Regions from separate parts of the Bradyrhizobium sp. USDA 4532 genome, predicted to be linked through region 2. Evidence: predicted binding sites of a transcription regulator. Region 2 holds the regulator's gene; the other holds the start of a gene.

Region 1 (3,407 bases), 890 kb from region 2:
GTTCGTGGCGTCGCAGGGCGGCCCCAAGGTTCCCGCCGACGCCTCGGTGACCTCGACGGTCGGCATCGGCCCGCGCTCGGAAGGCGGGTTCGGTCTCGCCGTCGAGCTCGCGGTGTCGCTGCCCGGCCTTGCGCGCAGCGATGCCGAAGCGCTGGTCGAGAAGGCCCACCAGGTGTGCCCCTATTCCAACGCGACCCGCGGCAATGTCGACGTCAAGCTGAGCGTCGTCTAATTCCACATCACGCAATGGTCCGCCGCAACACGTGGCGGACCATTGCTCTTTCAGCGGCGCGTTCGCTTGGCGAACGCATGCGCCGTCTGCTGCATGGGCCTGCGCCGACGGAAGCATTGCTGCCCCGGCTGAAGACCGTTAGCTCTGGGACCCTCGTTATCTGATCCCAACTGAGCGAAGGTTGCTTCCATGAATACCCCAGCGGCTACGGGCGCGATGACCGGCCTGCGCGTGGTCGATCTGACGCGCGTGCTCGGCGGTCCGTATTGCACCCAGATTCTCGCCGACCACGGCGCCGACGTGATCAAGGTCGAGCCGCCCGCCGGCGACGAGGTGCGAGACTGGGGTCCTCCCTTCCACGAAGAAGACGCGGCCTATTTCGTCGGCATCAACCGCAACAAGCGCTCGATCGGCCTCGACCTCGCTTCCGAGGGCGGACGCGCGGTGCTGATGAAGATGCTCGAGACCGCCGACGTGCTGATCGAGAATTTCAAGCCCGGCACGCTCGACAAATGGGGCATCGGCAACGACGCGCTGCGCGCGAAATTTCCGCGCCTCGTGCATTGCCGGATCTCCGGCTTCGGCGCCGACGGCCCGCGCGGCGGCAATCCCGGCTATGACGCGATCATCCAGGCGATGACCGGCATGATCGCGGCGACCGGCTCGCCGGAGAGCGGCCCGATGCGGATCGGCGTGCCGCTGGTCGACATCACCACCGGGCTCTACGCCACGATCGGCATCCTGATGGCGCTGTCGGAGCGGCAGCGCTCGGGGCTCGGCCAGTTCATCGAGACGACGCTGTACGAGACCGGGCTCGCGATCATGCATCCGCACACCGCGAACTACTTCATGCACGGCAAGCCGCCGTCGCTCACCGGCAACGAGCATCCCAACCTCGTGCCGTACGCGATCTTCCCGACCAAGACCGACAACATCTTCATCGGCGTCGGCAATGACGGAACCTTCCGCAAGCTCGCCAAGGAGATCGGCAAGCCCGAGCTCGGCACCGACCCGCGCTTTGCCCGCAACAAGGACCGCATCGCCAACCGCGATGCGCTCCGCGTCGAGCTGGCCGCGGTGTTCAGCCAGCACGAGGCCGAGCCGCTGTGCAACCGGCTGCTCGCCGCCGGCCTGCCGGCTGGCCCGGTGCAGAAGATCGACCAGGCGCTGACCAACCCGCACACCATTCATCGCGGCGACGTCATCGAGAAGGATTGGTACAAGGGCGTCGCCTCGCCGATCCGCCTCGAACGCACCAAGCCGAACCTGCGCCGGACGCCGCCGAAGTTCAGCCAGCACGCCGCGGAAGTGCTCGGCGAGTTCGGCTACTCGAAGGACGAGATCAACGGCCTGGTTGAGAAGGGCGTGGTCTGCGGTCCCCAGCGCAAGCGCTAAAGGCGTTTTCGAGCCTGTCCCGCACGTGATGCGGGATGCGCACCGGTTCGCGTCAGGACAAAGCTGGAGCGTCGGCCCGTATCGAACCGGCCGACGCATCAACACTGCGGTGCAACGTCGCGTTTGGCGCTGCACCGCACGGAGCCGGCTGCGGTCTTCGCCTTTTTTACCGCTTCCCTTCGCTTCGGCTTCCCCCCTACCATGACTTTCGTTTATACGGTCATTTGAACGTCATCCGGCGCTGATAACGCGCGCAACGAAAGATGATGTTCCAATTGGGAGGGGTTTTGATGTTCTTTCGACGACTAGGCGCTGCCGCGGCAGCCGCTGCCGCGCTTGCATTCGCGTCGCCCGCGTTCGCGGTGACCGAGATCCAGTGGTGGCACGCGATGACCGGCGCCAACAACGACGTCATCGTCAAGCTGGCCAACGACTTCAACGCCTCGCAATCCGACTACAAGGTGATCCCGACCTACAAGGGCGGCTACGCCGACACCATGAACGCCGGCATCGCCGCGTTCCGCGCCGGCAACGCGCCGCATATCATGCAGGTGTTCGAGGTCGGCACCGCGACGATGATGGCCGCCACCGGCGCCGTCAAACCGGTCTACAAGCTGATGGCCGACGCCGGCGAGAAGTTCGATCCGGGCGTCTATCTGCCCGCGATCACCGGCTACTACTCGACCTCCAAGGGCGAGATGCTGTCGTTCCCCTTCAACTCGTCGTCGACGGTGATGTGGATCAATCTCGATGCGCTGAAGAAGGCCAACATCGCGGAGATTCCGAAGACCTGGCCGCAAGTGTTCGACGACGCCAAGAAGCTGAAGGCAGCCGGCTATAACACCTGCGGCTTCTCCGGCTCGTGGGTCACCTGGGTCAATCTCGAACAGCTCTCGGCCTGGCACAATGTGCCGCTCGCCAGCAAGGCCAATGGCCTCGACGGCTTCGACACCGTGCTCGAATTCAACGGCCCGCTGCAGGTCAAGCATCTCGAGAGCCTCGTCGAGCTGCAGAAGGACAAGACCTACGACTATGCCGGCCGCACCAACACCGGCGAAGGCCGCTTCACCTCGGGCGAATGCCCGATCTACCTGACCTCGTCGGCCTTCTTCGGCAACGTCAAGGCGCAGGCCAAGTTCAACTTCACCGCGGCGCCGATGCCGTATTATCCCGACGCCAAGGGCGCGCCGCAGAACTCGATCATCGGCGGCGCCTCGCTCTGGGTGATGGGCGGCAAGTCGGCCGAGGAATACAAGGGCGTGGCCAAGTTCCTGACCTTCCTCTCGGACACCGACCGCCAGGTCTGGATCCACAAGGCCTCGGGTTATCTGCCGATCACCAAGGCCGCCTACGCCAAGGCCAAGGAAGAAGGCTTCTACAAGGACCAGCCCTATCTCGAGACCCCGCTGCTCGAGCTCACCAACAAGGAGCCGACCGCGAATTCCCGCGGTCTGCGCCTCGGCAACATGGTGCAGCTGCGCGACATGTGGTCGGAGGAGATCGAGCAGGCGCTGGCCGGCAAGAAGACCGCCAAGCAGGCGCTGGACGCCGCCGTCGAGCGCGGCAACCAGATGCTGCGGCAGTTTGAAAAGACCGCCGTCCGCTGACATGATGCCTTCGGGCATGATCCGGAAAAGTGCGAAGCGGCTTTCCGAAAAGATCATGCCCAGACGACAAGCTAAAGCGCGATGACGATCCAAGCTCATCTCATCGCGCTTTAGGGCGATCAACCGGCAGGCCGCATCCGCGGCCTGCCCTTCCTCCGAGCCCATGCAAAAGC
Region 2 (3,407 bases):
CGCCAAGGCATTCGACAGCGACCTGCAGGAGTTGACTCGCCTGGTCGCCGAGATGGGCGGCCTGGTCGAACGGATGATTACCGAGTCGGTCGACGCGCTGATCCGTCGCGACGTCGCGCTCGGCAAGCGCGTGGTCGCCGCCGACATCGAGATCGACAATCTGCAGCGCAACATCGAAGAGCGGGCGGTGCTGACGATCGCCCGCCGCCAGCCGATGGCGATCGATCTGCGTGAGATCGTCAGCGCGATGCGCGTCGCCACCGACCTCGAGCGGATCGGCGACCTCGCCAAGAACATGGGCAAGCGCGTCGCGGCGCTGGAGAGCGATTTCCAGCCGCTGAAGCTGATCCGCGGCCTCGAGCACATGACCGACCTCGTGCTGTCGCAGGTCAAGTCGGTGCTCGACGCCTATGCCGCGCACGACCTGCCGGCGGCGATGAACGTCTGGAAGGGCGACGAGGAGGTCGATGCGATCTGCACCTCGCTGTTCCGCGAACTGCTCACCTACATGATGGAAGATCCGCGCAACATCTCGTTCTGCATCCATCTGATGTTCTGCGCCAAGAACATCGAGCGGATCGGCGATCACGCCACCAATATCGCCGAGACCGTGTTCTACATGATCGAGGGCCAGCAGATCACCGACAAGCGCCCGAAGGGCGACATGACCACTTTTGCCACCACGGTGCCGGGCAACTGAGGCATGATCGGCAAGCACGGAACCGGCAAGAGCGAAACTGGATGATCCTCGCGACAAATCGTTTCCGCGGGGACTATGCTCAAGGAAGTAAGCGTTTCGGTTTGCGTCTGGGCAACGGATCACCACAGAGAAAGAACTTAAACCGATGAGCGCACGCATTCTGGTAGTCGAAGACGAGGAAGCGCTGACGACGCTGTTGCGCTACAATCTCGATGCGGAAGGCTACGATGTCGAGACGGTGGGGCGCGGCGACGATGCGGATACAAGGCTGAAGGAGCGCGTTCCCGACCTCGTGGTGCTGGACTGGATGCTGCCGGGCCTGTCCGGCATCGAACTGTGCCGCCGCCTGCGGGCGCGGCCCGAGACCAAGCAGCTTCCGATCATCATGCTGACCGCGCGCGGCGAGGAAAGCGAGCGCGTGCGCGGGCTTGCCACCGGCGCGGACGATTACATCGTCAAGCCGTTCTCGGTGCCGGAGCTGCTGGCGCGGGTGAAGGGCCTGTTGCGCCGCGCCAGCCCGGAGCGGCTTGCGACCGTGCTGACCTACGGCGACATCGAGCTCGACCGCGAGAAGCGCCGCGTGGCGCGCTCGGGCCGTCCGATCGATCTCGGGCCGACCGAGTATCGCCTGCTCGAATTCTTCCTTGAGCATCCCGGCCGCGTGTTCAGCCGCGAGCAATTGCTCGACAGCGTCTGGGGCCGCGACATCTACATCGATGAGCGCACCGTCGACGTGCATATCGGCCGCCTGCGCAAGCTGCTCAATCCGGGCCGCGAGCAGGATCCGATCCGCACTGTGCGCGGCGCCGGCTACGCGCTCGACGACCGCTTTGCCAAGGCCGAGCCGCAGCCGTAACGGCCATGCGGCATTCATAAACCGCAACACGGCGTCGTCCCGGCGAAACCCGGGACCCATACGCTGCGGCCAGCGCAATCGGCACGCGGCCAGACGGCTTTCTAACAACACCCATTCGTGGTTATGGGTCCCGGCCTGCGCCGGGACGACGCTGGTGATATAGCCGGGCTGGGTCACACAAAAAAATCCCCGCTTTCGCGGGGATTTGTCTTTGAGGTCTTCCGTCGTTTTCCCGAGTGCTCACTTGATCTGCGGTTTCGCCGACGGCCGGCGGCGATCGGCGGCGGGCTGGTAGGCGACGCGCGAGTGATGCGCGCAATAGGGCAGGCCGCCGAGCGCTTTGCCGCCGCAGAAGAAGAATTCCGGGCTCGAGGGATCGCCGACCGGCCAGTGACAGGTGGCCTCGTTGAGCTCGAGCAGCGACAGCCGCTGGCTCATCGGCACCACATTGTCGTAGGAGATCGGATCGGGCTCCATCTCGGCCTCGAAGGCGTGCGCCAGCGCGGTGTTGCCGCGCGAGACCGGGCGCGCCACCCGCATCATGTGCTGGGCGGGGCGGGCCTTGCGCTGCCGCGGCGCGGCCGTGGAGGGTGCCTTGGCGCGGCCGGAGAGGCCGAGCCGATGCACTTTGCCGATCACGGCGTTTCGCGTCACATTGCCAAGTTCCGCCGCGATCTGGCTGGCCGACAGGCCGGACTCCCAGAGCTTCTTCAGCTGCTCGACGCGATCGTCGGACCAGGTCAATACAGTCATCGCATTCTTCCCTTCGCGTAGCGCCGGCCAATCATTGGAGCGGCGCTGCGAGCCAATCTGGACAAATATCCCTGCGGCCAGAATCCCTTAGCCCTCGCCGGGCACGGTGTTGCGCCCGAACGTTTACGCGAGACACAAAGGCTACTTAGAGGGTCCAGTACCGCCGCACGAGATGTCGTACCCGACAGGCCAAACGCTACAATATGGCGTGACTCTGGCGCAAGAGTCCGCGGTCGTGCGTCCACATGTTCCCACACAGTTAAGCATCGCGATGAGGCTTTTCCACCGCACCGGAATGCTCCGGATTGCGCTCGTTTCGCATTGCAGGAAGGCCACTTCGTGGCGATTGACACTTACCGACCGCAGCATAGAATGCCCGCCACGTGCCGCCCGCAAAGGCGGCCGTTTTGTTTTCCGAAGCTGGCCGTTGCTGCGCTGGCGTCAAGGCGCGCGGCAATTGTCGGCTTAAAAACCGTCAGTGATCGTCATGACCAACGCTGCCACGTCGCATCTGCTCCCCGTCTTCGCCAGGGTCGATCTCGGTTTCGAGCGCGGTGAGGGCGCCTGGCTGATCGCAACCAACGGCGACCGCTATCTCGATTTCACCTCGGGCGTCGCGGTCAACGCGCTCGGGCACGCGCATCCGCATCTCGTCAAGGCGCTGCAGGAACAGGCGACCAAGCTCTGGCACATGTCGAACCTGTTCAAGAGCCCGGACGGCGAGGTGCTTGCCGCGCGGCTGTGCGAGCAGAGCTTTGCCGACTTCGTGTTCTTCTGCAATTCCGGCGCGGAAGCGATGGAGGGCGTGATCAAGCTGGTCCGCCACTATCACTTCTCCAAGGGCCATGGCGAGCGCTACCGCATCATCACCTTCGAGGGCGCCTTCCACGGCCGCACGCTGGGCACGCTGGCGGCGACCGGCTCGGCGAAATATCTCGAGGGCTTCGGCCCGCCGATGGACGGCTTCGACCAGGTGCCGCATGGCGACATCGACGCGGTGAAGAAGGCGATCGGTCCGCACACCGCCGGCATCCTGATCGAGCCGGTGCAGGGCGAGGGCGGCGTGCGCTCGGCGCCACAGGCGTTCTTCAAGGCACT

What was found. The regulator PhoB, encoded in region 2, activates phosphate uptake and scavenging genes when phosphate is short. The targets are predictions, from matches to a motif close to TGTCATNNANCTGTCAT.
Region 1: the regulator PhoB is predicted to act here: its motif matches at 1,846-1,862, upstream of ugpB (sn-glycerol-3-phosphate ABC transporter substrate-binding protein UgpB).

Annotation. Positions count from the first base shown of each region.
Region 1 is NZ_JALJZN010000001.1:5,934,342-5,937,748, forward strand. Features, by position in the region: gene J2R76_RS27310 (organic hydroperoxide resistance protein) at 1-232, shown strand, start outside; gene J2R76_RS27315 (CaiB/BaiF CoA-transferase family protein) at 422-1,627, shown strand; gene ugpB (sn-glycerol-3-phosphate ABC transporter substrate-binding protein UgpB) at 1,918-3,234, shown strand; gene ugpA (sn-glycerol-3-phosphate ABC transporter permease UgpA) at 3,398-3,407, shown strand, end outside.
Region 2 is NZ_JALJZN010000001.1:6,822,450-6,825,856, forward strand. Features, by position in the region: gene phoU (phosphate signaling complex protein PhoU) at 1-700, shown strand, start outside; gene phoB (phosphate regulon transcriptional regulator PhoB) at 846-1,556, shown strand; gene J2R76_RS31360 (GcrA family cell cycle regulator) at 1,797-2,309, opposite strand; gene J2R76_RS31365 (aspartate aminotransferase family protein) at 2,797-3,407, shown strand, end outside.